One region of the Lysinibacillus sp. EB106-09-02-XG168 genome, then DNA from elsewhere that is predicted to be linked to it. Evidence: riboswitches for the same ligand, from Rfam matches in the RefSeq annotation. Region 1 holds a riboswitch; each other region holds the start of a gene.

Region 1 (10,690 bases):
AAAGGCGAAGATGCTTTACTTGAATTACCCGAATAACCCAACTGGTGGTACTGCAACACTTGAATTTTTCGAGGAAACAGTACGCTTTGCAAAAGAGCACAACATTATCGTATCACATGATTTTGCCTACGGAGCGATTGGATTTGACGGCAATAAACCTATCAGTTTCCTGCAAGCTGATGGTGCAAAAGATGTCGGTATCGAAATGTATACATTATCCAAAACGTATAATATGGCAGGCTGGCGCATTGGTTTTGCAGTTGGTAACCCTGATATTGTTGCAGCCATTAACCTTATTCAAGACCATCTCTTTTGTAGTCAATTTCCTGCCGTGCAACAAGCCGCGGCAGTTGCACTTACTGCTTCCCAGAGTTGTGCGGATAAGCTAAGAGCGACTTATGAGCGTCGACGAAACGTCCTGATTGAAGAAGCTCAGCGAATCGGTTGGCAAGTAACGGCACCGAGAGGCTCTTTCTTTGCATGGCTCCCTGTTCCATTAGGTTTTACGAGTGAACAATTTGCCGATTTATTGCTCGACAAAGCTGATATCGCTGTAGCTGCTGGCAATGGCTTCGGTCAATATGGCGAAGGCTATGTACGGGTTGGTTTACTTGTTAGCGAAGACCGCTTACGTGAAGCGATTAGCAGAATTGAAAAACTAAGCTTATTCAGCTCATGAACAGTTCAATCCCCCTACCTAAGTAGACTCTATCGAAAAACTGTTCCGTTAGCTCAATCTTGCTATAGGAACAGTTTTTTATTTCTCTATCTTTTTTTGGGTTGCTCAACCCCTTCTTCTAGCAGATTCTTTTCCAGCTAAATAGTATAATAAAATAAAAAATTTAAAAAATTTGATTGACTTACCTATATCCTATAATTTATATTAGTTCTATCGGATTTTCAAAAAAATATTATAAATCTCTTATCAAGAGTAGCTGAGGGACTGGCCCTATGAAGCTCGGCAACCTCCTTTTTTAAGGAAGGTGCTAAATCCTGCAAACGATATCGTTTGAAAGATAAGAGAGGACACACTTTTTCATGAGCCTCTCTTAATTTTTTAAGAGAGTTTTTTTTATCTTCATTTACATGAAGATAAAAGCCTCCGGCGGATGTCATGGATTTTGAAATGAACGAATTGTGAAGGCACAATTCAAAATCCGGACGCATTGTTTATCTGTGCGAAAGCGACAGCAACAAGTGTTTTCTGTGCGAAAGCGAAGCGACAGCAACAAATGTTTTCTCTGCGAAAGCGAAGCGACAGCAACAAATGTTTTCTCTGCGAAAGCGAAGCGACAGCAACAAATGTTTTCTCTGCGAAAGCGAAGCGACAGCAACAACAATTACGCCAAGGCAAAATTGATTTTTTAAAAGCCGATAAAACAACTTTGGAGGTATGTTTCATGAAAAAGAAAAACAAAATTTTATTAGGTTTAGCGAGTCTCACATTAGTAGCGGCATTAGTAGGCTGCGGTACTAAAGAAGATAAAGGTAGTCAAGGTAAGGCTATTAATGAAAATAAAATTGTAGTAGGTGTAACTTCTGGTCCACACGAACAAATTGCAGAGGTTGCAGCAAAAGTTGCCAAAGAAAATGGCTTAGAGGTAGAACTAAAAACGTTCTCTGATTATGTTTTACCAAATACATCGTTAGCCGAGGGTGATCTTGATGTAAACAGTTATCAACACAAGCCTTTCCTCGATGCATTTAACAAAGATCACAAAACAAATTTAGTACCAGTAGGAAAAACAATTTTAACTCCTATGGGCATATACTCCAAGAAATATAAATCATTGGATGAAGTTCCTGATGGTGCTACATTCGGATTACCGAATGACCCAACGAACGGGGCTCGTACTCTATTTGTCCTTCAAGAGGCAGGTATCATTAAATTAAAAGAAGGTGCAGACTTAACAGCATCTACTCGCGATGTGGAAGAAAACAAAAAGAATTTTAAATTCATTGAATTAGAGGCTGCACAAATTCCGAAGCAGCTTAGTGAAGTAGATGTGGCAGCTATTAATACGAACTTCGCTCTTGATGCTGGTATTGATCCTAAAAAAGACTCCATTCTTTTAGAATCTACTAACTCTCCATATGTAAACTACATCGCGGTACGTTCTGAAAACGAGGATGACCCAGCGATTAAAAAATTTGTTGAAGCCTATCAATCTGATGAAGTACGCAAATTTATTGAAGAGGAATTCAAAGGTTCTATCATTCCAAGCTGGTAAGTAACGATGAAGGGCCTTTCATAATTTGAGAATCTGCGAGACCCCTATAGGAATGCTAGCAGATTCTTGCTTTATAGAAGGACTTAGAAAGGAGATATCACAGTATGATTCAATTAGAAAATATAACAAAAGAATTTAAAACTAAAAAAGGTATCGTCAAAGCAGTAGATGGCATTAACCTACATGTCAAAAAAGGTGAAATTCATGGGGTTATTGGCTACAGTGGTGCAGGAAAAAGTACCCTTATTCGCTGTGTTAATTTATTAGAGCGACCAACAACAGGAAAAGTATTGATCGACAATGTAGATATTACTTCACTTTCTCTAAACGACCTTCGCGAAACACGTCAAAAAATCGGCATGATCTTCCAGCATTTTAATCTCTTGAAAACAGCGACCGTTTACAACAATATCTCGGTACCATTAAAGCTTCTAGGCTATAACGACTCTGAAGTGAAAAAACGCGTTGCAAAATATGCAGAAATTGTTGGCCTAACAGAGAAATTAGATAGTTATCCTAGCCAGCTTTCGGGTGGTCAAAAGCAACGTGTCGCTATTGCACGCGCCCTCGCCCAAGAGCCTGAGATTTTACTCAGTGATGAAGCAACAAGTGCTCTCGATCCTGAAACAACTGACGCTATTCTTGAGCTTCTCTTAAAAATTAACCGTGAGCTTGGCATCACTATTTTACTTATTACACATGAAATGAATGTTATTCAAAAAATTTGCGATGATGTATCCGTTCTTGAATCAGGGACGGTTGTGGAATATGGCTCTGCTATAGAACTATTTTCGAATCCTCAGCATGTAACAACACGTAAGTTTTTAAATACCATTTCTCAACGCAATTTATCACCGTCCCTTATCAAGCAATTAAATGTCTCAGGAAGTGTTATTCGTTTAACATTCCTTGGTGAAAGTACCGGGAAACCATTACTTGCAGAAGTGAGCAAAGTGTATGATGTACAACCAAATATTTTAACAGCCAATATCATTGAATTAAAAAACGGCATCGTCGGTAATATTGTCGTGCATCTACACGGTGAGTCGCATATCGTAGAAAAAGCACTTAAGTATTTTACAGAAAACGGGGTAGGCGTTGAGGAATTAGGAGGCGAATTAAATGAATAACATTCAAAGCTTCTTTGCAAATTGGTCAGATGTTATTGGAAAATCTATTATCGAAACGTTCCAAATGGTTGGGATTTCATTATTCTTTTCTATTTTAATTGGGATCCCTTTAGGGCTTTTAATCGTTTTAACTCGCCCAGGGCAATCGTTTGAAAATAAATTTCTCTATCAATTTTTTAATTTATTTATTAATATTGTTCGCTCGGTTCCGTTCATTATTTTACTATTTTTCATTTTACCGTTCACGAAGCTAATCGTTGGCACAACTATTGGTGTAAAAGGTGTTATTGTGCCGCTTGTTGTTTATACAGCGCCATATATTGCGCGACTTATGGAAACCGCGCTTTTGGAAGTTGGTCCAGGTGTTGTGGAAGCTTATACAGCAATGGGTATTAAACGTCGTCACATCATTTGGAATGTCTTACTACGTGAGGCTCGCCCATCCATTATTTTAGGATTAACAATTGCCACAATCGGTCTGATAGGAGCAACAGCAATGGCAGGAATGGTTGGTGCCGGTGGCTTAGGTGATCTTGCATACCGTTACGGCCATTTGCGCTATGAAGTCGATGTGATGTATGCGACAGTGTTTATCTTAATCATCCTTGTTCAAATTATTCAATCAATAGGTAACCGCTTTGCTACGAAACTAAAAAAAGATTAGTAGGAGGATTACGATGACAAAGACAACACATAGCGATCTACTGTTAAAAAATATAAATGCACAAGCCCCCTTCCCTATTTGCTTTGCCGATTTAGAAAAGGCAGCTGTAGAAAAAATGGAAGCTGGTCCATTTGGTTACATCCATTCAGGCGCTGGCGGTGAGCAAACACTACGAAATAACCGTGCAGCCTTTGAAAAGCACTCTATTATTCCACGCTTTTTACAGGATGTTTCAAGTATTGATACATCGATTGAGCTATTCGGAAAAGTACATCCAACTCCGCTCTTATTTGCTCCTGTTGGCATGAACAAAATGGCACATGACGAGGGAGAGCTTGCCGTGGCACGTGCGGCTGATCAGTTAAAAATTCCTTATATTCAAAGTACAGTTTCAAGCTATGCACTTGAGGATGTGGCACAAACAGCTCCCTCCGCTACTAAATGGTTTCAATTATATTGGTCAACTAATGAGGAAATTGCCTATAGTATGGCCGCTCGAGCCGAGGCTGCTGGTTTTGAGGCTATTGTTTTAACTGTAGATACAGTCATGCTTGGATGGCGTGAAGAAGATGTTCGCAATCAGTTTTCACCATTAAAGCTTGGATATGCAAAAGGAAACTATATGAATGATCCGGTTTTTACTGCTTCCTTACCAGATGATTCATTTGAGTCGTATGTACAAGGCGTGTTGCAAAATGTGTTCCATCCAACATTAAATTGGGACAATGTAGGTGAATTAAAACGCCGTTCAAATCTCCCTATTTTATTGAAGGGTATCTTACATCCTGAAGACGCAAAACTTGCTATAGAAAACGGTATTGACGGTATTATCGTATCAAACCATGGTGGTCGCCAATTGGATGGCGTAATTGGTTCACTTGATGCTCTTCCTAACATTGTGAAAGCTGTAAACGGACGAATTCCTGTTATTTTAGATAGCGGTGTGTATCGCGGTATGGATGCTCTTAAGGCACTTGCTTTAGGAGCAGATGCTGTTGCCATTGGTCGTCCCTTCGTCTATGGACTTGCATTAGAAGGACAACAAGGAGTCGAAAAAGTAATGACGAATTTATATGATGAATTAAAAGTATCCATCGCATTAGCGGGGGCAACATCTATAAAGGAACTACGTGATATTACATTAGTGAAAAAAGATGGAGCGTAAATAAAGCGTCCAGCAGTTTGAAGTGGAGATAAAAGATTTATCGGAATAAATTTGTGTTTTATCGGAACAATTTTGTGATTTGTCGGAACAATTTTGTGATTTGTCGGAACAATTTCAGATTTTATCGGAATGTTTCACCGATTTATCGGAACATTTAATATAAATTGGGCTACCTCACTATTGAGGTAGCCCATTTTTTTATTGAATAACGCCTAGTTCACGGCCGACTTTTTCATAGATTGCTAGAGCGCCGTCCAGCATTTCTTTTGTATGTGCCGCTGTAGGCATGTTACGAACACGTCCTGTACCTTTTGGAACCGTTGGAAAAACGATTGATTTAGCGTAGACGCCTTCTTCAAATAGACGACGTGAAAATTCCTGTGTAAGCTTTTCATCACCAATAATACATGGTGTAATCGGTGTTTCAGATTCGCCGATATTAAAGCCTAATTTAGCAAGACCAGCTTTTAAATAATCGCCATTTTCCCAAAGCTTATCGTGCAGCTCTGTTGAGTCAATTAGCATTTGCACTGCCGCTGTAATCGCAGCAACATCACCTGGTGGTAATGCTGTTGAGAATAAAAATGGACGAGAACGCACTTTTAGCCAGTCAATTAAATTTTTCTTACCTGCTACATATCCACCAACAACACCAATTGCTTTAGAAAGTGTACCAATTTGGAAGTCGACTTCTTTTTCTAAACCGAAATGCTTCACAGTACCCTTTCCTTTACCTGTTACTCCTGATCCGTGCGCATCATCTACATATGTTATTAAATCAAACTCTTTCGCAATCTCAACGATTTCTGGTAATTTTGCAATATCACCGTCCATTGAGAATACGCCATCCGTAATGACCATGACTTTATTGTATAAGCCTGATTCTTTTGCTGCCTTTGCCTTTGCACGTAAATCATCCATATCGGAGTGATTATAGGCAATAATTTTCGCACGTGATAAACGACAGCCATCGATAATCGATGCATGGTTTAATTGGTCTGAAAGAATCGCATCACTTTTATCCATAACAGCTGAAATAGCTGCCATATTACAGTTAAAACCAGATTGATAGGAGATCGCTGCCTCTGTTCCTTTAAATTCAGCAAGCTTTTCCTCTAATTTTATGTGTAAATCAAGTGTACCGTTAATCGTACGGACTGCTCCAGCCCCCACACCATATGTCTCTATTGTTTCTTTGGCAATACGCTTTAATTCTCCATTCGTTGCTAAGCCAAGATAGTTGTTTGAGGATAGATTAATTAGATTTTTGCCACGTACCTGAATAATGGGTCCGTTTGCTCCCTCTACTGGATCAATTTCATTGTATAAACCTTGTTCATGTAAGTCTTGTAGGTTTTCATCTAAAAATGCATTCAATACTTTTGACAAGCGTATCATCCTTTCCTAGGAAAACTGTTCTAGCTCCTAGTGTAGCACATGCATGTGATAAGAAAAATTACTTTGTTAATCTTTCGAATAGTGGGGCAGTTTTTTCTCGCCAAAGAGATGACGATAGACAATTATCTATTAAGCGACGGATTGTATACTCCGCTTCCGCATAACGCTTCGAATAACCCATTGCATCCTGCATTGCTTCTTTATACTTTGCTCGAATATCTTCAATTTGCGCCTCTGCTTCCTGTGAAATTGCGCAATGTTTCCCTATATCAAAAATTTCATCCCCTAGTCTGCCGTCCTCTGGATCAAAGATATGAGGATCCGTACTATCAAAGATGCAGAAATTTAATTCCGGGATAAGAACCATATCAACAGAGTTTGCATCCAAGCCACACCAAATAATTTGGGCATCTAGCCCTCTCGCATTCGCTTCGTCTGCTAAGCCTTTCATTAACGAAGATTTGCCTGTACCCGGCTTTCCTTTAATCATCAATCTCCGAGATACATTTTTCGTTATACTATCTACTGTATTTTCGGCCCCCCTCGGTGTTAATGTTCCGAGTAAGCGATGCGTGCGCATACCTGTTTTATTTAAGACCATCGATTGGAAAACATCTGCCTTTAAATGTTCAACCTGGTCATTTAATGCCTCCCAGTTCATACAGTTCTGTGTCACTACTTCCCAATCATCATGAATCTTTATAGCTTTAGTAAGCGACGAAATGCACTTCTCACGCCATGACTCTCGTTCCGTCATCGTATTAGCGAGCTGTTCGCCAACCTTTTCAAGCTGGATTTCTTCTAAGCAATCATAAAATGACATTACTCGATGCTTTGTGCCAAGAAAAGTCGGTTCAATCCCCCACTCCGATGACCATACAAATAATCGATTACAACCTTGAACGTATACTGCCTCTACAACATCCTCCAGCAAAGCATGCTTAAACCACTCCACCGCAAAGCCCTGCTTCACATAAAAATACCCAAGCTCTTTAAGAAGCTCAGATCCTTTAAACGTCGGTGCCCCCTGCAAAATATAAACTAATTCTGCCTCATCCATCATTTCTTTATATAAATGTTTAACTCCTTGCCCAGTCAGTGCGTGTCCATAGTAATAAGTCACATTTCCGTTCAATTTTGGTCCCCCTTTCTTATGCCTTGCATTATATGAAGGAACCTTTTAAAAAATGAAAAGCTACCTTTTAATTTTTTACGAATAGGATAAAAAAGGAATATCCAAAACAAAGTTGAACTTTTAAGTTTGGAGGGGGATGTATGATAAAAAAATTGGGACTGTTTTGTTTGTAATTGGTATAGCAATGATGTTAATAGGTATGCCTTATTTATTGGGCTATTCAACAAATTTAAAGTATCTTTTATATTTAGGAATATTAGTAACGATTATATTTACCCCTGCACGTACAATAAAAAAACAAAATAGAAAGTAATGTTCTCGAATTAATGGATAGTGCCCGATTAGCCGCGCAGTTTATCGCTCATCTAAGTGACTCTTCCGCAAATTGACAATAAAAAAACTACCCAGCATATCATTTTTGGGTAGTTGTAATTGATGCAATTTTTGCCTTTGTCACAGCGACTAAATCATCTAGCTGTACGTGAATTTGCATGCCGATTTTTCCGGCACTTACAATAATCTTTCCTTGCTCTTGAGCTAACGCATCGATAACAGTCGGATAAAGCTTCTTCATACCGACTGGAGAGCACCCGCCTCGCACATAGCCTGTAAAACCAAATAACTCCTTGACTGGGAGCATATCGATCTTTTTCTCTCCGATAACCTTTGCAGCCGCCTTTAAATCAAGCTCTTCTGCTACAGGAATAACAAATACAAAAAGCCTTTGTGCACTTGCCTTTGCTACTAATGTTTTGAAAACATGAGAAACTGGGTGACCAATTTTTTCAGCAACTGAAATTCCGTCAACTTGGCCGTCACCAGTCTCATATTCAATTACTTCGAAATGTATTTTTTGTTGTTCCAATAATCTTATCGCATTTGTTTTCGCCTGCTTTGCCTTCGCCATGTTAAAATTCTCCTATCTATAGCATTAGGCTATCATGGAGATCATGGAGCCATTTTCCGGTCGATAGCCTTCTTTTGCCATATGAATATGAGTGATATGAGTAGCATATTTTTCAGAAGCGTATTTAAACGTTCGCGCCTTATATGCCTCTGCATAACTCTTACCGAAAATTGTATCTACAAATGGATCCAATTTCAATTCCTTCGTAAAACGTTCCGGTACTTTGACATCAATACCTTCACGTACAAAAGCAGGCTCATCTAGTTCATTCTCATCTAGCTCTTGACCATTTAATTGCACTTGAATGTGTTGTATTTGAGCATTTGCACTTGCCGCTACACGTAAATCCTGTGGTGATGGCTGCGCGGGTGCTAGCGCTGAATTCCTCACCTGATCTAAAATTTGTAACGTCTCCTCATCTACATGATCTAGCTGTGAATACGCAAGAGCTTCAGCTTTTTGCGTTTGCTCATGGGCGAGCACATTCTTTTTCGTTTGTTGCAAATCTTGAATAATCTTTTGCTGTTGAGGCGTGACTTCTTTAGACTCCTCTTTTTGTTGCTCATAGAGTTCTTGATCTGTATGCCCTAAAAGTAAATTTTCTAGCTCAAGCAATAACGGATTTTTCTTTGGCGGAAAATACAATGCGTTTTTTCGATATGCATCCCCTGCTTGTTTTCGTTGTAAAATCTTTTTACGGTTATAGTGTGATGACAGTCTTTCTTGTTCTATTAAACTTGATAGTTTCATATAATTCACCTCGGCTTTCTTATTTAATATGCGAGTTAAATAATACATATGATAATTTCTTCTCTGAATAGTTTCTGTACCTTAATTATCGGAATTTTCTTTATAAAATTCAAGAGTAAATTAATACTAAGCTCCTAACGAAATAATCCACTTTCGATAAAATAGGTATAAAAGCCTATAGTTAAATTTGTTTTTTCGTTCATTTATTACAGCATTATATAATTTCAATAAAAATTATTACTGTTATTACTTTATAAATGGTGTTAATTCACCACTAAAAAACAGCCCTTTGGCAAGGACTGTTTCTATCTGTTTTTAGGTTTTATAAGTATACTTTTATAGGCTAGGTAGCCAAGCCATGCTCCTAGTGTATTTAAAATTAAATCATCAATATCTGCAGACCCTACCGTAAAAATAAACTGGACAGTTTCTACCGCTAGGCTTGAGAAAAATCCTATACAAGTAACGATCCAAGCTTTGCGACACTTTTTTGATAATAGTGGTAGTAAAAAGCCCATTGGGGTAAATATTAATAAATTGCCGAGTAAATTAATAATAATGATATCAACATTAAAATACTGAGCGTAATTTATATAGCGGAGAATTGTATCAAAGGGAATAAAATTTGTCGTTAATCGCCAGCTACTATAATCAAACAGCCCTAATTCACCAAGAGAGTATTCGCCATTGAATAACATAAAGACTACATTTACAAGACGATCAATGACTAGTTTATAAAAAGCTATTACTGAATAAATACAAAAAAAGATCCACCCTGCTATCTTTATCGGTAAATAATATGTATCTATTAATGAACGATAAGGTAACGGTAGCTTGGCTCCACTATGTATACTATTTTTTGTCATGCCTATACCACCTACTTCCCTAAATCCTCACATAATTTTAATATTCCCCGCTTCCCTAAGCAAGTTGTAATAATAAGATGGATAAAGAGTTATAGCATACTATCGCAAATTGTGTAACCTTCATGTCTGTCTGGATTCGACTAGAAAAGAGAATTTAACATTTCAAAGCCCAAAATAAAAAACCTGCCTCAATTAACTTAACGGCTTCGGTTGAGAAGTACAAAATGGTAAGTAACGTAAAGAACAACAACTGAATACGCAAAAAAAATGCAATAAGAATAATAAAAAAAGAGCGGATATCGCTCCTTTTTCAATTAACCCCATTTAAATAACATACACACACAAAGGCGGTTTTTGGATAAATTCCAAAATGGAATCGTCACAATTTAAGATTATTTCAACAGGCAATTTGAAAGTTTTCAGAATTACTTAGGTAAATCATCA
Region 2 (10,690 bases), 3.3 Mb from region 1:
GAAAAGATATTATACATGGAATCGCTATTTACGTGAGCAATTTGGTCATAAAGTTTTTAAAGTAGCACTAGACGCAGGCTTTGACTGCCCAAACCGTGATGGTACAGTTGCCTTTGGCGGTTGTACGTTCTGTAGTGCTGCAGGTTCAGGTGATTTTGCGGGCAACAAAGTTGATCCTATCGAGGTGCAATTTGCTGAAATACGTGACAAAATGCATCAAAAATGGAAGGATGGCAAATACATGGCTTACTTCCAAGCGTATACAAATACACATGCACCGCTACCAGTATTAAAAGAAAAATTTGAAGCCGCATTAGCCCAAGAGGGAGTTGTTGGATTATCCATCGCAACACGCCCAGATTGTCTGCCAGATGATGTAGTTGAATATTTAGCTGAATTAAATGAGCGTACCTATTTATGGATTGAATTAGGACTTCAAACTGTACATGAAAAAACAGCCAACCTTATCAACCGTGCCCACGATTACGCAACATATGTGGAAGGTGTTGAAAAGTTACGAAAACATGGTATTCGTGTATGCTCGCACATTATTAATGGCCTTCCTCTCGAAGACTCTGACATGATGATGGAAACTGCTCGTGAAGTCGCAAAGCTTGATGTACAAGGTATTAAAATACATTTACTGCATCTTTTAAAAGGTACACCAATGGTTAAGCAATACGAAAAAGGAATGTTAGAATTTTTAGATCAAGACGTTTATACAAAGCTTGTAGCCGATCAACTTGAAATTCTACCACCAGATATGGTTATTCACCGTATTACAGGCGATGGACCAATTGATTTAATGATTGGCCCGATGTGGAGTGTTAATAAATGGGAAGTATTAAACGGAATTGATGCTGAGCTTGAACGCCGCGGAAGCTGGCAAGGAAAATTTTATAAAGCTGAGGATGCCAAATGAAGCTACAACGCGTTTTACAATATGCCCAACAGCTAATAAAAGATACTGTTGAAGAAGGCGACACTGTAGTAGATGCCACAGCTGGAAATGGCCACGACACTTTGTTTCTAGCACAGCTTGTCGGCGATGAAGGACAAGTATATGCCTTTGATGTTCAAAAGAGCGCTGTTGATGCCACTCTCCATCGCCTTTTAGATAATGGCTTAGAGCATCGTGCACTTGTTTTACATAGAGGGCATGAAGAAGTAGTCAACTATGTCCACAGACCAGTCGCAGCTGCAATTTTTAATCTTGGTTATTTGCCTGGTAGCGATCACGACATCATTACACAGTCAAATACGACAATACAAGCAATAGATGATTTGCTAAAGATGCTAAAAATAGGGGGTCTTATCGTCCTTGTCATTTATCATGGTCATCCGGGCGGGAAGGAAGAACGAGATGCTGTCATTGACTATGTCAGTCAACTTCCCCAAAAATGTGTACATGTATTAAAATACGAGTTTTTAAATCAACAAAATGACCCACCTTTTGTAATTGCTTTAGAAAAAATGAAAGATTATCCGTTAAGTTAAATTGATAGTTCCATAGGACGTGGCGTTCTTAGACGGAGTTCCTATATTTTAGCGGATTTTTGGATACCGCTGAAAAGTGATTTAAAACTGCATTAATCTCACCACTTTTAGAGGTGGGAGACTTCTGCTAAAAGAAGTTAAATTTATTTAAGGTATGATTCCGATAGCGCAGCGGAATCATGCCTTTTAATTTTGTATTCTTTGAAAACCGCCTGCACAGGTGAGGGTTTTCAAAGAATACAAGAAAATATCCCCCGATGGCGCGGGGGATATGGAGGAGTACTTAACTTTACTTTCATGTCAAATTACCTTAATTAACTTATCTTAGTTAGATTTTAAAAAGCGTTTATTGTTTCCCTGGCATTCACATATCGTTGATTGACTTTGTCCCAATCAACAGTATTCCACCAATTCATAACAAACTCAGGTCGGCGATTTTGATATTTCAAATAATAAGCATGCTCCCATACATCAATAACGAGTAGAGGAATTATTCCCTCTTTTAAAGGCGTGTCTTGGTTAGCTGTACTCATAATGGTTAATTGCTCGCCATCTAGTACTAGCCATCCATATCCACTTCCAAAGCGTGAAATTGCTGCTTTAGAAAGCTGATCTTGAAAATTATCAAATGTTTTAAAATAATAATCGATCGCCTTTCCAATATCAGCAGTTGCCTCACCACCACCATTAGGACTCATCATTTCCCAAAATAAACTGTGGCAATAGTGTCCTCCACCATTATTTTGTACGGCTGTTTGAATGTCCGTTGGAAGCACATCAAGATTTCTTAATAAATCTTCCAACGACTGATTTTGTAAATCTTTATGACCTTCTAATGCCACATTTAAATTATTTACATACGTAGCATGATGCTTAGAATGATGAATTTCTAACGTTCTAGCATCAATAAAGGGCTCCAACTGATCATAATCATATGATAGTTTCGGTAAGTGGAACACAGTCAATCTTTCACCTCCTCCCAAAAAGTTTCTTTAAGGAAAGATAATTTCCTTATGACAAAATATACCTTCTTTTTCTATTGCCGTCAATAGAAATTTTATTTTTTTATAGCCCTTCACTGAATATGTAAACAACTACACAGGATACAAGAGCAGATTTTAGTATGGCTCATCACAAAAAATTGTGGATGACATTTATTAAAACATATGCTCTGTATATAAGTTGATCTTCGTTACGGCTGGGCGACTCCTTGGGGATCAGCGATATAGAGGAACGAAGGCTAAAACCATCACCTCCTGTGATAACTCCTTCGTGACCAACATCCTGCTGTTGCTGTCGCTTTGTTAGCACTACGCTTTCGCGCAAAAAACATCTGTTGCCTCAAGCGGCTCATCGGACGCCCCCAGGAAGCTCTGTGCGAAAGCGAAGCAACAGCTACAAAGCGCCCAGCCGGAACGGAAATCAACCACACGTTATGATGCTGAGCCTTTTTTAATAGAAACAAAAAAGCTATCTAATAGAATCTTTCATTCTATTAGATAGCTTTCTCTATTATCTATTTATTTTTACGTTTTTTTTCATTATAATCAATCCAGAAATCTGCACCTTTAATTCCTAGTTTACGAGGATCAAAAACAGGATCTTTTCCTTCTTTTTTCTGTCTCTCATAATCCTTTAATGCGACTATAGCAGGCTTCATAATAATTAAAATCGCTATAACGTTAATCCAAACCATTAGCCCTAATCCAACATCCCCCATAGCCCAAGCAAGGTCGGATGTACGTATAGTACCGTAAAACGCAGCAATTAAAATTGCAAATTTAGCTAGCCAAATGACGACCTTCTCTGTAGTTCCTGAGAATAAATAAGCCACATTTGTTTCAGCAATGTAATAGTATGCCATAATCGTCGTGAAAGCAAAGAAGAATAATGCGATTGCTACGAATGGTCCACCAAAGCCTGGTAATGAAGAGTCAACTGCATATTGTGTATATGCTGCACCTTCTTTAATACTTTTCGCAAATGTTACTTGCTCATCTCCAGTTAATCCACCTTTATTGAAATCACCAACATAAACATATGAATCAGTGCCTTCTGCATCTTTTTCATCCTGTACATTGTACATGCCAGTAAATAAAATCATAAACGCAGTAGCTGAACAGATTAATAATGTATCAATATATACAGAAGCTGCTTGCACGATACCTTGTTTAGCAGGGTGTGATACTTCTGCTGCAGCAGCCGGATGCGCACCTGTCCCTTGCCCTGCCTCATTTGAATAAATACCACGTTTAACCCCCCATGCAATAGCGGAGCCAACAATACCACCAAAGATTTCTTGCGCACCAAATGCACTTGAAAAAATTAATGAAAATACAGCTGGTACTTCTTTAATATTCATTGCGATAATGACAATGGCCATAAGAATATATGCTAATGCCATAAACGGTACAATGACCTGTGCAGCATTGGCAATCCATTTTATCCCACCGATAATAATAGTACCTAATAATACAACAATAATAAGTCCTGTAATCCAAGTGTCAACAGAGAAAGCGTTTTCAACAGCTGTCGCAATTGCATTTGATTGAACACCCGGCATCAACACTAACATGGCAGCTAATGCAGCAACAGCGAAAATGACAGCAAACCATTTTTGCCCCATTCCCTTTTCTATGTAAAAAGCTGGTCCACCACGATATTCTGTATCTTTCTCTTCTTTATAAATTTGAGCTAATGTCGACTCCACATAAGCAGTTGCCGCACCGATAAAGGCGATTGCCCACATCCAAAAAACAGCACCAGGTCCCCCCATCCCGATTGCTGTAGCTGTACCGGCAATATTACCTGTACCTACTCGACCAGATAATGCAATAGACATTGCTTGGAAAGATGAAATCCCCTTTTCTGATTTTTCGCCTTTAAACATTAAAACAAACATATCTTTAATGTGTCTTACTTGTAGGAACCTTGTAATGATTGAAAAGAAGAGCCCAATTAACAAAATGCCATAAATAAACCACGGTCCCCATAAAATCTCATTCATTTTCCCAACGATTGCTTCCATTTTGCCCCTCCAATTTGAAAAATATCACTTTAAGTCATTATAGTATTACATTTTTCAGAAAATTACAACATTATATTCAAGTAACAAAAGGTTAGTAATTTTCTAGTTAATCGGAGAGGTCATTCACTACTTAATTATATAGCCAATGTTTCGAAGAGCATTATTAATAAAATCACGTATATAAACAAAAATCTCGTCACGCTCTACTTCATGAAATAGATTATGATAACTGTTTACCCATTCTTTAAATTGAAACTCTGTAAAGTCCTGCTGATGAAGCCAATTACGAGTTTGTTTAGTTTCAGTAATATTATCTTTTTCAGCTGTCATCACTAACATAGGACGATTAGGGAATTCCGCCTTAGGCAATAACACTAAATTGCGCATCATTTGCTGTAGTTCTCGATACCATTTCACTGAAACAACTGACGAAAAAGGAACTTCATCCTTCATCTCTTCTCTACCTTCTACACTGCGCGTTAATGATTCTATAGTAATTTCATGAGTCAGCTTCACATTTGCAGTCAGGGCACTTAAACTAGTTAAAGCATTTGATAGTTTACCTGGCAATAGCTTTAAATGAAGCCAAGGTGAGGTTAAAATAATACCTGCGCATTCATATTTTCGCTTTTGCATGGTATGTAGTAATAGTGTCGCACCAAGCCCATGCCCTATTAAAAAGACGGGTAGATTATACGAAAAAGCATTCTCGATTAAATGCCTTGTATATTTGTTGTATTCTTTAAAATCTTCATCGTGAACACTTGAAAACCCTTTATTCACTCCATGATTAGGTAAATCCCCCATGACTATGTGGAAGCCTTCCAATCTTAGTTTTTCTATAAGCCATGCATACCAGCGGTGATTTTCATATGCACCATGAAGAATTGCAACCACAGCCTTTGCTTGTCCATCAGCTTCCCATTTCCACATTTCACATAGTCCTCCTAAAAAAATAATTACACAATGATTATAACGGAATATCTAGCTCATTTTAATTTAATATTTCCATCAAGTTGCGTATTTGATACGATAATATTACATCATAGAAAGAAAAGAGGCGATTCTCATGATCTATCCATTTAAAGGGAAAACACCCAATATTGACCCATCTGTATTTATTGCCGATTATGCAACCGTAACTGGTGACGTTACTATAGGTGCTGAAACAACTATTTGGTTTAACACAGTTATTCGAGGGGATGTATCACCGACAATTATCGGAAAAAGAGTTAGTATTCAAGACCTCTGTTGCTTACATCAAAGCCCTAAATATCCACTAATTATCGAAGATGAGGTAACAGTCGGACATCAAGTAACTTTACATAGCTGTACGATTCGTAAAAAAGCCTTAATAGGTATGGGCTCTATAATATTAGACGGAGCGGAGATTGGAGAGGGTGCATTTATTGGGGCGGGTAGCCTTGTTCCTCCAGGCAAAGTCATTCCTCCAAATAGCTTAGCATTAGGGCGGCCCGCAAAAGTTGTAAGAGAATTAAATGATGAAGATAAAGAAGATATGGAACGCATCATACATGAATATGTAGAAAAAGGCCAATACTATAAATCTCTTCAACCAAAAAATAAATAGTTATCTCAACTAAATCAAAGCAGCTCCACGTTTGCTTGGACAACCGAGCTAAACACGATTATATATGGAGCTTATTTTTTGATCAATTACGCCTCGGCATAATTGCGTCCGGAATCAGAAAGGAGTCTTTAACTTCTTTCGGGTGTTTAGACACTCGCTGAAAAAAGTTAAAAACAGCGAAAGGGGCAATAGCATGTAGAGCCCCTTTCTGTAATAGTATCTTAAAATATTTGTTCAGCTACTTTATTACTTTAGCTGAATAGTTTATAAACCTGCTTTTTCTTGTAATGCGTCTGCTTTGTCTGTTTGTTCCCAAGGTACATTTAAGTCCGTACGACCGAAGTGACCATACGCTGCAGTTTGCTTATAAATTGGGCGACGAAGGTTAAGCATTTTAATAATCCCTGCTGGGCGTAGGTCAAATAGCTCGCGTACCCATTTTACAATTTCACTTTCCGTAACTTTTCCTGTCCCGAATGTATCAACAGCAATAGATACAGGTTGAGCAACACCAATTGCATAAGCTAGTTGTACTTCAGCTCGATCTGCTAAACCAGCTGCTACGATATTTTTTGCCACATATCGGGCTGCATATGCCGCTGAACGGTCTACCTTAGTTGCATCCTTACCAGAGAAAGCACCACCACCATGACGGGCATAGCCACCGTATGTATCAACGATGATTTTACGTCCAGTTAGACCAGCATCTCCTTTTGGACCACCAATTACGAATCGGCCAGTTGGGTTGATGAAATATTTAGTCTCAGTATCTAATAATTCACTCGGAACAACTGGAGCAATAACAAATTCTTTTAAGTCTGCTTGAATTTGCTCAAGAGTAGCTTCTTCGTCATGCTGTGTAGAAATGACAATCGTATCAACACGCACTGGTACATTGTTTTCATCATATTCAATTGTTACTTGTGTTTTTCCGTCTGGACGTAAATAACCTAGTTCACCAGATTTACGTACTTCCGTTAAACGACGAGCCAATTTATGCGCTAAACTAATTGGTAAAGGCATAAGCTCTGGTGTTTCGTTACATGCATATCCGAACATTAAACCTTGGTCACCTGCGCCAATTGCTTCAATGTCAGCGTCTGTCATAGAGCCTTCACGTGCCTCTAATGCTTGGTCAACACCTTGAGCAATATCAGGTGATTGTTCACCAATAGCAACAAGTACTGCTAGATTTTCAGCATCAAAGCCATATTTCCCACGTGTATAACCGATTTCTGCTACAGTATCACGAACGATACCTTTAATGTCTACATAAGTAGAAGTAGTAATTTCTCCTGCTACTAATACTAAACCAGTTGTTACTGTTGTTTCACACGCTACACGTGCGTTTGGATCTTCTGCTAAAATAGCATCTAAAATGGCATCCGAGATTTGATCACAAATTTTGTCTGGATGTCCTTCTGTTACACTCTCTGATGTAAACAGTCGACGTTTTGTCATTTGGTTTTCCTCCTATTACTTTTACAAATAATATTTGCGAATTAATACGGTACTCATTACCCATGTCAAGCCCGCTCCTATAGATTGAACTCTAAAGCAGTTGTTGCTGTCGCTACGTTGGCACTACGCTTTCGCACATAAAAACAACTGTTGCTGTCGCTACGTTGGCACTACGCTTTCGCACATAAAACCACTACTGCTTTTAACACGAGGTTTTCGAAAGATCCGTCATTATAATAAGGAAAGGACTAAATACTTACCTTTACATTCGTTTTTAACAATAAAAAAATCCTTTTCTCACGCTTACTTAACATGAGGAAAGGAATAATGACTTCGTAACCTTTCACTCTTATCGTTCAAGGGGTTTCCCTTGCATCAGGTTGGCACCAGCGCATGTCGTGAAATGGTTCATGCAGGTTGCCGGGTTTCATAGGGCCTGACCCTCCACCAGCTCGGGATAAGAGTATCCGTTCAATATCTCATAATACGTAAAAGGTCGAACGTTGTCAAATATTTATACTTTCTTTCAGCGAGTGCCCAAACACCCGCTAAAATAGAGAAACCCAGTGTAAGAACGCCACGTCCTATAGCATTATCGAAATGACCGATATCATGTCGGCTTTGCTGTCGCTGCGCTTTCGCACAAAGAACAACTCCAAAGCACAAAACCGATTCCGGACGCATTGTTTATCTGCGTGAAAGCGTAGCGCCAGTGGTAATTATACCATTATTATGAAAGCAATTTGTATTATCCTGTAATTTCAAACAAAATAATCCCTACTCTCCACCTCACATCATGTGTTAACATATGTGTAACCCTTTACAGCACATTTTGTAGTGAAAGCAAAGCGTCAGCTACGGAACATGTGGTGGATGAAAATGATTGTAGCCCCTTTTCAATCGAAGACAAGCTCCAACTAATAAAAAACAAGCTAAAAACTTCACATCCTGTGCGAACTCATGTAAACCAAAAGCTTCTAGAACACAATTTTGCTGTGTCGAAAGTGATTGACTAATCATTTATAATAAATAGGGTAAAAAGCATTATCTAAACGAATCAATTTACTTTTTGTCGTTTTCTTGAAAAGTAATAAAATCTGAAAAATAATTTCTGAATTAGTATAGATTATTTAAGCAATTGTGTTATACTATTTTTGAAATTAAGAAAAACTCCCTCAGACTCAAGGGAATACTATAAAAAAGGATGGTATTTAATCGATGAATTCAGTAGAAATTGCAAACGAACTGAAGGAATTATTAAGCGGCGGTAACATTAATGTTCAACTTTCAGTACCACAATTAGCTGAAAAAGCTACTTCTCGTGGTGAAGCTATGTTAACAGTAGATGGCGCAGTTCGTGCAGAAACTGGCAAATACACTGGTCGTTCACCTAAAGATAAATATACGGTAGAAGAAGAGAGCACAAAAGATAAAATTGACTGGGGAAAAGTTAACCGACCAATTTCTTCTGAAGTGTTCGATAACTTATATGTAAAAGTAGTAAAATATTTAAAAGAACGTGACGAATTATTCGTATTCAAAGGCTTTGCTGGTGCTGATAAAGATTCTCAATTAAGCATCCAAGTCATCAATGAATATGCTTGGCACAATCTGTTCGCTCATCAATTATTTATCCGTCCAACTAAAGAGGAATTAGCTTCTCATGTTGCTGACTTCACAGTTATCTCAGCTCCTAATTTTAAAGCAGACCCTGCCGTTGATGGCACTGCTTCTGAAACATTCATCATTGTATCACTTGAAAAGAAAATCATCCTAATCGGTGGTACTGAATACGCTGGTGAAATCAAAAAGTCTATTTTCGGTATTATGAACTACTTATTACCACAACAAGGCATCCTTTCAATGCACTGCTCAGCAAACGTTGGTGAAGCTGGTGATGTTGCATTATTCTTCGGTTTATCTGGTACTGGTAAAACTACTTTATCAGCAGACCCTGACCGTAAGCTTATCGGTGACGATGAACACGGATGGTCTGATAACGGTGTATTCAACATTGAGGGTGGTTGCTACGCAAAAACAATTAACCTTTCTGCTGAAAAAGAACCAGAAATCTACAACGCAATCCGCTTCGGTTCTGTTTTAGAAAACGTAGCTGTTGATCCAGAAACTCGTGTTTGTGACTATGATGACGGTTCATTAACAGAAAATACACGTGTAGCTTATCCAATTCAATACATTGAAAATATTGTTGATCCATCTGTTGCTGGTCACCCAAAAACAATCATCTTCTTAACAGCTGATGCATTTGGTGTATTACCTCCAATCAGTAAATTAACAAAAGAGCAAGCAATGTACCACTTCCTAAGCGGTTTCACATCTAAACTTGCTGGTACAGAACGTGGTGTAACAGAGCCAGAACCAGTATTCTCTACTTGCTTCGGTTCTCCATTCCTTCCACTTCCAGCAACAGTTTATGCTGAAATGTTAGGTCAAAAAATTGACGAGCACGGTGCACAAGTATTCTTAGTGAACACTGGTTGGACTGGTGGCGAATATGGTACTGGTAGCCGTATGAAGCTTTCTTACACTCGTACAATGGTGCGTGCTGCAATTGATGGTAAATTAACTGATGTTGAAACAATTCAAGATTCAGTATTCGGTTTAAACATCCCAACTACTATTGAGGGTGTACCAACTGAAGTGCTTAATCCTCGTGATGCATGGGCAGACAAAGCTGCTTATGATAAAAAAGCTGCTGAACTTGCTGGTTTATTCAACGACAACTTCAAGAAATTTTCAAATGTTTCTGAAGCTATCACAAACCTTGGTGGTCCATTAAAATAATTTACTAAGCAAAGGGAACGATTTCAGTCGTTCCCTTTTTTGTTGTTGAAAGATTATTGTGCGATTTTAAATAAGGTATGGCTCTTCCGCAAAACAAGGGGTTGATTTCACAGGAAAGCGAGTAACCTGGAACAGAAATCTCTTCATTTAACATGTCCAACAATCCTAAGATATCTTTTTACCATTTTTGTTTTTTAACACTATAAAAGGGAACATTTTAAGTCACTCTCTTTCCTATTCTTCCCCTATTTTAGAAAAGTTCACTTTTCATATTGTTAACTTTGTGTATAATTCATAATAGTAGTTTT
Region 3 (10,690 bases), 3.5 Mb from region 1:
TTATTTAATTCCACAATAAAATCTACGCCATTTGAAAACGTCATATCTTTTATTGATGTAGCTGAAGTATTCCCTTGATTTGGTACTACATCAAGTAAAATACGAGGTGATGCTTGTTCTAAAACATCACTTTTTAATTTGAGATACAAGTATCTTTCATCATAATCGACAGCAAAATCTGTTGAGTCAGAAGGTGAGGTATTGTACATTTGTGTACCTTTCCATTCCTTAGTATCGCCGTCTACTTTTACTTTAAATCGATCAAAGCTTAGTACGCCAAATTGCTGTTCATTTGTTTGTGCATTAGACCAAAACGGTCGACGGTTTGGATCATCATAATCCATCGTATTCCACGTCCGCTTAAACCACTCGTCCTGCCATGTAAAGACTAGGCCTCCGAGCAAGCCTTCATGCATAATATCTTCATATAAATGTTGTAGCGTTTCACCTTGTTGTTGTTCGGACATATGGCCCTGATTCCAGCCATAAACATTTTCATGTGTCATACCACGAGCTGCAGGTATTCCAAATTCCGCGACAAGAACAGGCATATTATGTGCTTCATGTAGTTCTTTTAAATATCCTGCATAACTATTTTTATTGCCCCGGAAATCTTTATAATTTAAATATTTTTGATCGTAGTTAAAGAAGTCAGGGTAATAAGGATACACATGATAGGAAGCAAATTGACCCGGTGCCTGCATCTCACCTTTCGTATAGATGACATTTGGATTTACGCCTACCAAATCCTCATCCTCAGAAGGCTCAGATGGATGGTCTAATAAGTCGGTTGTTACCCAGTTTGTGAAACTCATTGGACGGATCCAATTATATTTATCCTTTTCGTAAACAGTAATAAGATCCATTTGCTCGGCTAACCAATGTTCAAATGGTGCAGCATTTTTCGTTTCAAAATACGTCCCATTGTATTCGCCTATATTAGCGTGTTTCTCGTTCGTACCAACAACCATACGCGGATACCATTCGATTCCTAGCACCCAGCCTATTATATATTTTGAAACGTCCACATCATATAATCCTGAGGCATGTCCTGCTACTGGCTTCACATAAGTATTACCGTGGATAACGTCCACCATTCGTTTCATTTCAAGTTGAAAATCCTTTAAAGTAGCTTCATCATAGGCATCTAATGAATCAACCAAACCTTCTTCGCTAATCCATACACCATGCAATACATACAGTGGTTTATCTGGATTTTCTTCATTGTATTTTGCAAGTGCCCGATAAAAACCTGGCGGGTGTAATGTATATACTCGAATCGTATTGGCATTCATCTCAGCAATTTGTCGGAACCATCGATAGTACTCTTCTTCCGTAATAGCAGCCTCGCCAGGAAATGCTCCTGGTTTACCCATACCGATATTAACGCCCTTAAAGACTATCGGCTCCCATTTTCCATCTCGTAAAACTTCAAATGATTCGCCCTTAATACGTGCGTTATAATTTAATTTGCCATGATTAACGTTTTCTTGAACTTCTTTTTGCTCAAACGTTTCAAAAATTTTATGCATGACTGGTATATAGATTGACCAATAAAACGAACTATCTGCATACTTCTCCGCATATTTATAAATGGTCGGTAATCCTTTTATTTTGTAAAGGGTTGGCACACGGGACATATCGTTAAAGTCTCCAGCAAAATAATAGCTTGTCGTGTAGCGTTTATCCTGTGAAACGATTGCCGCAAATTGCTGTGGAATATCGTTGTCCTCTAAAAGTTTTTCCCCTTCTTTTGTTAAGTCCCATTCATAATTAGCGAGAGCATCCTCTGCATATTTAGGTGTGATAATATCAAACCAATAGCCATATTCTGCACGAGCAGAGGTGTTGAAGAACTTTTTCCCTTCTTCAGTAAATTGCACCTGAATACCTTCTGTGTTTACATGCTTGTCCAACTCTAGCACAATGAGCTTTTCTGTAATTTCATTAAATAGAAGAAAGCCTCCGCCTTTGTATGGCCAATTATCGCCTTGTTCATCTATGACCCATTGTGGAATTTCTGTATTTTTATGATAATCAAGCTCATCAAAATATCGCCCAATCCATCCAGACCATGAAATTCCTAAATAATCTTGTAACTCTTTTCTAACTTCTGCTGACGTCGGTGATGCAAATGTATTGTATTCAGCAATTAACATACTTTTCTTATTTGTTGCTAAACGATCTACTATAGACTGCCATTCACCCATTTCCAAGCCGCCTACAATTTTTTCTGATCGTTTACCTAAGCGTTTTTTTTCATTTAAATCATCCTTATAAACCCCGTACGTATCAGCCAAATAAATAACATCATAATTACTATAGTCAGTCGGAAACTTTTTTTCTGACACGTTCTTCGTTTTATCATTTGGAAGCGTACCATAGTAATTTTTTTGTACATCATACGAATGCTCATCGATTGTGTATTTATAATGGTTTAAAAACCAGTTCACACCTAAATGCTCTCGATAAGTTTCGTTCGGAACCGTTTTATCTAGAATCGCAACGTTGAGCGATTTTTCATCGCTGAAATACCACCATGCTATAGGTGTAATAATGAGAATTAGAACGACTATAATCCCTATATATATACGCTTCATACATTTTTCTCCTTTTCACCAATGCCGACACGCTTCATATTACCCCAATCGCTTCTTCTTAGTACAAACCGGATCAATCCCTCACAGCGCCAAAAAAGAGTGAGTGGTCGATACCAGAAAATTTCAGTAAAAGCTAAAAGTATCATGCGTAGTAGCTCTCTCGGTTTCGGATAAGTATTCAAAATCCATGCTTCGAATAATATAGAAGCTATTGAAAAAATCACCCCATAAATAACGAAAAGCAGTAACAGGATTATGGCTATTTCATAATAGATTTTCCCTAAGAAAAATGCCACTACGATATAAATGTAACCACCTAGCTCAACTAGTGGACCTAGGCATTCTACTAGCCAAAAGTATGGAAATGAAAGCAAGCCTATTAAGCCATATTTAGGATTCAACGTCATCGTCTTATGCTTCCATAGGCTTTCAAATAATCCTTGATGCCAACGTCTACGCTGGTTTCGCAAAACCCCTAATGACTGAGGTGCTTCAGTCCAGCACACAGGATCTGGAACAAATTCTATACGTTTCTTTTCTTTTTTCTTTCTTATCAAACGGTGAATATTCACGACAAGCTCCATGTCTTCTCCAATAATATTCGTTGAATAACCGCCCGCTTGCACAGCCCATTCCTTCGAAAACACACTAAATGCTCCCGAAATAATAAGCACAAGATTGTATTTACTTAAAGCTATTCGCCCCATTAAAAAGGCCCGCGCATATTCTATTATTTGCATGATCACTAAGTAATTATTTGATAAGTGTGTTTCAGTAACGGAACCAAGCTGCATTTTTGCGCCATTGGCAATTCGGATATTTCCTCCTGCCGCAATCACTTCACCATCAGATAAAACAATCGGCTTCATCACACGAAGCAATGATTTTTCATCTAAGATTGAATCACCATCAATAGAGCAGAAATATGGATATTGAGATACATTAATACCAACATTTAATGCATCTGCCTTACCACCATTTTCTTTATCTACTAAAATACAATTTTTATAGATTTCAGATTCATAAATTTGTTTAACTTGTTTTGTAGGGATATGTGTACGAACAATTTTATCAACGGGCTTCATTCGGAGATGCTCGATTACGGTTTGTAGTGTAGAGTCAGTTGACCCGTCGTTAATAATGATAATTTCAGTTTGTGGATATCGTAAATTCAACAATGAATAGACTGTGTCTACAACGCCAATCTCTTCATTGTAAGCAGGGACTAATAAGGATACTGGTTTTGAGTAAAAGGCATCTGTATGCGCATCATCATACTCTGAGGGGTCTAATTTATAGCGTTTTCGCATAACTAGCATGGCAATAACAAACATGGCGCAATACGAAACAATAACAAACAACATATAAAATAGAATAAATCCACCAAAGAACCACATACAAAAATCTAAAAATACTTTCATTTGTTCCCTCGCTTTCTAACGATTGTTTCACGAGCCATGTCAATTGCATATGGGTCATTTGAGGACTCCATAAATTGCTGTAATTTTGCAATTCCATCTCTATTTTCTGCAATTGTTTTAGCAGCCTGTGAGCGAACCCACCAATTTTCATCTTGAAGAAGCTGTTCTAAATAAGCATAGCTATAGTTTAGTGGTACATGCTTAAATATTTTCGCAACCATTAATCTTATTTCCCACATATCTGATGTCACAAATGAGACATAAGGATCGATTTCATCAATTACACCAATTTCATAAAGACCTTTTAATGCTCTGATTTGTATTTCTGGAACTTCATGCGTTAATAGTTGTTTTAACTGATCAATGTATTGCATATTTCTTTTGACAGCTGCAGTATCAATTGCAGCAAATTGGATATTTGTTGTCCAACTATTAAAGTCTTCAAATAATCGAATAAATACGTCATCCTCTAACAAAACAAATACTCTTCTATACTCGCTTTCAGAATAATGAATGTTCGATTCTTTAATTTTTTCGATAAACAATTTTGGTTGGAAGATAGAGTAAATTTTTAACAGTTGAAAATATTCCTCCTCCGAAATTTTGGTTTTTTCGAATTGAAGACATGTCTCTAATAAGTCCTCTATCTGTAAATCAGCAATATGATATAAAGCATTCATTCTAATGCTCCATCGTTTACTGGACAAATCCTTTTCATAAAACTTTTTTAAATAGAGATTAGAAAACTCTTTTATTTTGTGTTGAACTTTTTCATTGCTTATATTTTTCAAATAAGATGAAAAGATTATTTCTATAGCTGCTACTTGCGCTCTCCCTCTAGGTACAAGCACTATAGAGAAAATTTCATCATTGATTAAATAGTTGTACCATTGCTGTGAAGAGTTTTGTAAAAAAGTATCACGCACTTCTGCAAAACGAATCTCCCGCTTGCGCTGAACAAGTATATAGATCGTAAATAAAAATAGAACTATTAATAAAACACCGCTGACCGTTAAAAGAAAAGGAATCGACAGCTTGATCATAGCCAAAACCTCGCAAAAGTCTTTTTAATTTTCGCTTCTAACAAACGTAAATTAAATGGTTTGACGATATATTCATCGACGCCACCTTCATAAGCATTCAGTGTTGCACCCTCTGAGTTTCGTTCTGACATCATATAAATGATGAACTTTTTCTCATTCGGCATTTCTCGCAAAATGTGCAAAATTTCTAAGCCATTTTTACGTGGTAAAATATCGTTCATCACAACTAAATGCATATGGCCAGATTTATAGTGATCGGACTGTAAAAAATCATAGCCATCTTCATAGGTCGACACGTCAAACGTATAATGAGGAATGTCTAAATTTTCGAGAGTCGTTTCTAGCACTTTTCTAAAGATTTCATTTTGTTCAATAATGCTAACCTTTACTTGCTCCCTTGGTTGTACACGATAATCTGTAACCTGTTCTACTGAGCAAGTCGGCTGTTCTTCATCAGCTAGTTTGTGCTTATTTTTCTCTAACAATGTGTCAAAATCAACATTATTATTTCTTATTTCAGTAATGGAAGCTTTTAACGCTATTTTTTGATATTCCCTTTCTTGCGTTAGAATTGCGAAAATCCGTTTTAAAAAAGCTTTTACCTCTACTTCACTACTTTGCAGAAAAAAGATTCCCCAATGCATACCATCTGCTAGTTGGAAAAGTAAATCTGTTTTTCGTATTTTAGATTTTAGAAAAGCAGAAATTTGATGATTCACTTGATTAAGTTCTATATCAGTTCCTTGTGGGAAATTCGCTACTTTAAAAAAGACTGCAGTCATTGTTAAACGTGAACGAATAACACTCTCACGCAAAATTTCAAAATAACCCTTCACCTCATGCTCCTGCATGATATCTTCCGCAACGATTAATTGATTCATTTGTGTTCACTCCAGTTGATGGAAGAAGCATTTTATACTTCTTCATTATTTTTCTATCATTCTTTTGATTTATAAACACAACAACTATAGTAATAAATATGACTAAGCAATTTCTATATAAAATTTTTGGTAAATCAATTACTTTTAAAATAATATTATATTTTTGCTATAAACTACAGAATAATACCTCTTTGGACAAAAAGTTATATTTTTCTGACAAAAGAATGCCATATTATAATAAGAAAAAAGGGTATGTAAGTTTTATACTTACATACCCTTTTTAACAATTATTTAACTGGTACAACTGAACCTTTCCATTCTTCAATAATGAAGTCTTGGATTTCTTTAGATTTTAATACTTCTATCAATTTTTTAATTTCTGGTTTTGTTTCATCACCAGCACGTACAGCTACAATATTTACATAAGGAGATTCTTTATCTTCAAGAGAAATCGCATCTTTCAATGGATTAATGCCGTTATCGATTGCAAAGTTCGAGTTAATTAAAACTGCATCGCCTTCATTATTTTCATACATTTGTACAAGCATTTCTGGAGCTGTATTTGCATCAAATTTGAAGTTTTTAGGGTTTTCTGCGATATCTTTTATTTCTGCTGCTGTTTTATCAACACCATCTTTTAATTTAATTAAGCCCTTAGCTTCTAACAATGAAAGCATACGACCGTGGTCTGAAACTGAGCTAGAAAGTAAAATTGTTGCACCTTTTGGTAGATCCTCAAGAGATTTATATTTTTTAGAGTAAATTCCGATTGGTTCAATGTGAATGGCACCAGCATTTTCAAAGTCATAGCCATTTTCTTTCATGCTAAGCTCTAAGAAAGGTAGGTGTTGGAAATAGTTTGCATCAAGTTCACCTGATTCTAAATGTTGGTTTGGTAATACATAATCTTGATAAGTTTCTATTTCAAGATCGATACCTTCTTTAGCTAAAGCTGGTTTTGCTTTTTCTAAAATAACCGCATGAGGCGTATTAGAAGCACCTATTGTTAATGTTACATTTTCATTACTGTCTGATTTTTCACCAGATGATGTGTTTTTAGTATCATCTTTTTTACCAGCACCACAAGCAGCTAAGGCTAATACTAATACTGATAAAAATAATCCTGCTAATAATTTCTTCATTTTATTGCACTCCCTTTTAACTAATTTAAAATATGTTAGCGGTATAAAACCGAAAGAACCTTTTTGATGTTCGTAGCGAGATACGCTTTTTTGTCATTAGCGCCTTTTTAGCGTTTATCTGTTTTGGCTGTAATTAAGTCGCCAATCCATTGAATAATAAATACTACTATTAAGATTAATATAGTCGCCATTAAAGTTACATCTTGGCGATTGCGTTGGAAACCATCTAAGAATGCTAAGTTCCCTAGACCACCTGCACCGATAATACCTGCCATCGCAGTATAGCCCACAAGTGCTACAGCCGTTACAGTAAGACCAGAAATAAGCGCCGGTAACGATTCGGGAATTAATACTTTCCAAATAATCGTTGACGTTTTAGCACCCATTGAACGAGCCGCTTCAATAACGCCTTTATCGATTTCACGTAATGAAATTAATACCATACGCGCATAAAATGGTGCAGCTCCGATAATTAGTGCCGGTAAAGCCGCATCTGCGCCACGAATTGTGCCGAGTAAAAATTTTGTAAACGGAATTAATAAAATAATCAAAACGATAAATGGAATCGAACGGAAAATATTAACGATTGAGCCTGTTAAAAAGTTCACCAGTTTATTGGCCCATAGTTGGTTTGGACTTGATAAAAACAATAAGATCCCAATTACTAATCCAAGTATAAATGTGATCACTGTAGAGATTGTTGTCATGTACAACGTTTCATACGTAGCTTCCCACATTTTTTCCCAGTCAACATTCGGAAAGAGACTAGTTAGCATTGGCAATCACCTCCGTTTGTACTTCGACTGTATGCAAGTAGCTAAGTGCAGCTGCAACATTCGACTCTGTGCCTTCAATTTGTACAATAAGTGTACCGTACGCGCCATTTTTCGTTTGCGAAATATTACCATGCACTATACTTACTTCTACATCACACTTTTTCACAAGATGTGAGATGACAGGCTGCTCTGTTTTTTCTCCTACAAAGATTAGCTTTACAAGTTGTCCATTAGGGTAATTTGCTTTAATTTGTGCCACAGTTTCCTGTGTTTCCTTCGTATTTGTAATTTGAGAAACGAATTTTTTTGTAATGTCAGCTTGTGGCGCTTGGAATACTTGTAATACTTCACCACGTTCTACAATTTCTCCAGCTTCCATAACCGCTACACGGTGGCAAATTTTACGAATTACGTGCATTTCATGTGTAATTAATACGATTGTTAAACCTAGTCGTTCATTAATATCGACCAGTAAATCTAGGATAGCATCTGTTGTCTCCGGATCGAGTGCGGATGTTGCCTCATCACATAACAATACTTCTGGATTATTAGCAAGTGCACGAGCAATGCCTACACGTTGCTTTTGTCCCCCTGATAGTTGTGATGGATACGCTTTAGCACGTCCGTCTAAACCAACTAGTGTGATCAATTCTTTCACACGTGCCTCACGTTTTGCCTTTGGAACACCTGCGATTTCTAGTGGGAAAGCAATGTTTTCAGCAACAGTTCGAGACCAAAGTAAATTGAAATGTTGGAAAATCATACTGACCTTTTGTCTAGCATTTCTAAGCTTTTGCCCCTTTATGGATGAAAATTCCTGATTGTTAACCGTTACCGTTCCTGATGTAGGCTTTTCTAAACCGTTTAACAAGCGAATCATTGTACTTTTACCAGCGCCACTATAGCCGATAATGCCATAAATTTCACCTTTTTCAATAGAAAGGTTGACGTCTTTAACTGCTGTTAATTCGCCATTCGAGGTTTTGTATTTCTTCGTAATATTTTGAAGCTGAATCATAGCGAATTCTCCTTTTCTTATATCAATTGTGCCACGGCATAATTGTGTCTGGAATCGGCTTTGTGCTTAGGCCTGCAGATGTTTTTTGTGCGAAAGCGTAGTGCTAACGCAGCGGCAGCAACACGGGGGCCGACACGATGTCGGTCATTTCGGTAATGCCACAGGACGTGGCGTTTTTACCGATACAGGTCAGTTAGCTGTTACCCATGGATGCGATGGTTTTAGGCTAACATCCCCTAAGAAATCCTTTTCGATTCCATGACATCCGCCGTAGGCTTTAGGCCAACAAATGTTTACTGTGCGAAAGCGAAGCGTCAGCAACAACATGACGTTGGTCACTCAGTCGTTGCCACAGGATGTGGCGTTCTTAGACTGAGCTCCTCTATTTCAGCGGGTGTTCGGACATCCGCTGAAAGAAGTAAAAAAACCCCTTCAACTATAGACAAGTAGAAGGGGTCACGTAACTTATACGCTGAACCGTTCTCTCATCTTTCAAAGATAAAATCTTTGGGTGATTTGGCACCTTTTCACTTTGTGATGGTTGCCGGGCTTCATAGGGCACTTCCCTCCGCCGCTCTTTATAAGAGTTCGATATATTTATATTTTTTAGTATATTCGTACTTTACCACGTGAGTAAAGTTCCGTCAATTTATTTTTTTAACAATTCGTATAAATACGGTACGGATTGAAAGGCATAAACCTTTTCCGTCACTTTTCCGCCTTCACATACAAGTAAACACGGTACACTTTCGATTTTATTATGATAAGCGATTTGCTCAATAAAATTAATATTCGCTTTACCAACCTGTAGCTGTGGCAGCAATTGCTCAACAACCGACATCATTTTCGATGCAACTACACACGTTCCACACATTGGTGTATATAAATAAAAAGCAGCCTTTTCACCAGACTGGATAGCCACGTCCCACTGCTCTTTTGACCATTCTTCCATCTTTTTTCACGCAACCTTACAAAATATATTCATTATGGATTGAGAAATGTGCACGAAGCAAGATCGCCGCTAACACCTTTCTCGGAGTTGTCTCTACTTCCTTATATGTTGGCATTGTACGTAAATGCTCAGCCTCTGGATAATGTCTGTCCATTAATGCTCGTAGCTTATCACCCGATGTATCTGCATCAAAAAATGTATAAAGCTCACAGCCTTCATATGGATCAAGTAACTCTTCTAATTGATGCACACCAATTGTACCATTCGTGCAAAGTATTTTAACATGTTCATTTAAAATAGGTTCAATTTGAAGCTTATCCGAACGGCCTTCGACAATTAAGCATTTCCCCTCGAACATAACGCCACCCCCGTTTAGACATATCCCTTATCATTATTATATCAATAAATCTTGTCATTGATACTGTTAGACACTTATTGTTAAGGGAATATACTTTCATTCACCCTCATCCACTATGATGGCAGAATGGATGAAGATAATAAAAAACGTCGGTAGTTTCCGACGTTTTTCTATTACAGGCTTGTCTTATAAGCTTGTCTTATTCTGCAATCATTTCATCGTATTGCTCAGCTGTCATAAGCTTTTCAACTTCTGATGCATCAGCAGGCTCTACAACGATCATCCATGCTTTTTCATATGGTGATTCATTAACGAATTCTGGGCTATCTTCTAAATCTGCATTTACTTCAACTACTGTACCTGAGATTGGTGCATATAATTCAGAAACTGTTTTTACAGATTCTACGCTACCAAATGGATCATCTGTTTTGATTTCGTCGCCAACTTGTGGAAGTTCAACGAAAACGATATCTCCAAGTTCAGATTGTGCGAAATGAGA

Evidence for each region. Region 1 has a riboswitch for S-adenosylmethionine ahead of AC3WSO_RS03305 (MetQ/NlpA family ABC transporter substrate-binding protein). Riboswitches for the same ligand answer to the same signal wherever they lie in the genome.
Region 2: linked by a shared signal. The riboswitch ahead of metK (methionine adenosyltransferase) and the one ahead of AC3WSO_RS03305 (MetQ/NlpA family ABC transporter substrate-binding protein) in region 1 are both predicted to bind S-adenosylmethionine.
Region 3: linked by a shared signal. The riboswitch ahead of AC3WSO_RS20020 (methionine ABC transporter ATP-binding protein) and the one ahead of AC3WSO_RS03305 (MetQ/NlpA family ABC transporter substrate-binding protein) in region 1 are both predicted to bind S-adenosylmethionine.

What each region holds. Positions count from the first base shown of each region.
Region 1 is NZ_JBYTDN010000003.1:460,739-471,428, reverse strand. Features, by position in the region: gene AC3WSO_RS03310 (pyridoxal phosphate-dependent aminotransferase) at 1-679, shown strand, start outside; SAM riboswitch class I at 920-1,023, shown strand; gene AC3WSO_RS03305 (MetQ/NlpA family ABC transporter substrate-binding protein) at 1,401-2,231, shown strand; gene AC3WSO_RS03300 (methionine ABC transporter ATP-binding protein) at 2,336-3,361, shown strand; gene AC3WSO_RS03295 (methionine ABC transporter permease) at 3,354-4,025, shown strand; gene AC3WSO_RS03290 (alpha-hydroxy acid oxidase) at 4,039-5,190, shown strand; gene AC3WSO_RS03285 (glycine C-acetyltransferase) at 5,389-6,588, opposite strand; gene AC3WSO_RS03280 (nucleotide kinase) at 6,647-7,723, opposite strand; gene AC3WSO_RS03275 (hypothetical protein) at 7,860-8,036, shown strand; gene ybaK (Cys-tRNA(Pro) deacylase) at 8,136-8,630, opposite strand; gene AC3WSO_RS03265 (hypothetical protein) at 8,655-9,380, opposite strand; gene AC3WSO_RS03260 (VanZ family protein) at 9,686-10,246, opposite strand.
Region 2 is NZ_JBYTDN010000003.1:3,790,769-3,801,458, forward strand. Features, by position in the region: gene mnmL (tRNA modification radical SAM protein MnmL/YtqA) at 1-922, shown strand, start outside; gene mnmM (tRNA 5-(aminomethyl)-2-thiouridylate-methyltransferase MnmM) at 919-1,497, shown strand; gene AC3WSO_RS19180 (superoxide dismutase) at 1,833-2,462, opposite strand; gene AC3WSO_RS19185 (alanine/glycine:cation symporter family protein) at 3,014-4,525, opposite strand; gene AC3WSO_RS19190 (alpha/beta hydrolase) at 4,652-5,458, opposite strand; gene AC3WSO_RS19195 (gamma carbonic anhydrase) at 5,595-6,116, shown strand; gene metK (methionine adenosyltransferase) at 6,381-7,577, opposite strand; SAM riboswitch class I at 7,924-8,041, opposite strand; gene pckA (phosphoenolpyruvate carboxykinase (ATP)) at 8,796-10,382, shown strand.
Region 3 is NZ_JBYTDN010000003.1:3,929,295-3,939,984, forward strand. Features, by position in the region: gene AC3WSO_RS19990 (hypothetical protein) at 1-2,600, opposite strand, end outside; gene AC3WSO_RS19995 (glycosyltransferase family 2 protein) at 2,597-4,021, opposite strand; gene AC3WSO_RS20000 (HEAT repeat domain-containing protein) at 4,018-5,064, opposite strand; gene AC3WSO_RS20005 (response regulator) at 5,061-5,945, opposite strand; gene AC3WSO_RS20010 (MetQ/NlpA family ABC transporter substrate-binding protein) at 6,233-7,087, opposite strand; gene AC3WSO_RS20015 (methionine ABC transporter permease) at 7,195-7,863, opposite strand; gene AC3WSO_RS20020 (methionine ABC transporter ATP-binding protein) at 7,853-8,881, opposite strand; SAM riboswitch class I at 9,364-9,468, opposite strand; gene AC3WSO_RS20025 (thioredoxin family protein) at 9,531-9,833, opposite strand; gene AC3WSO_RS20030 (toprim domain-containing protein) at 9,850-10,191, opposite strand; gene gcvH (glycine cleavage system protein GcvH) at 10,391-10,690, opposite strand, start outside.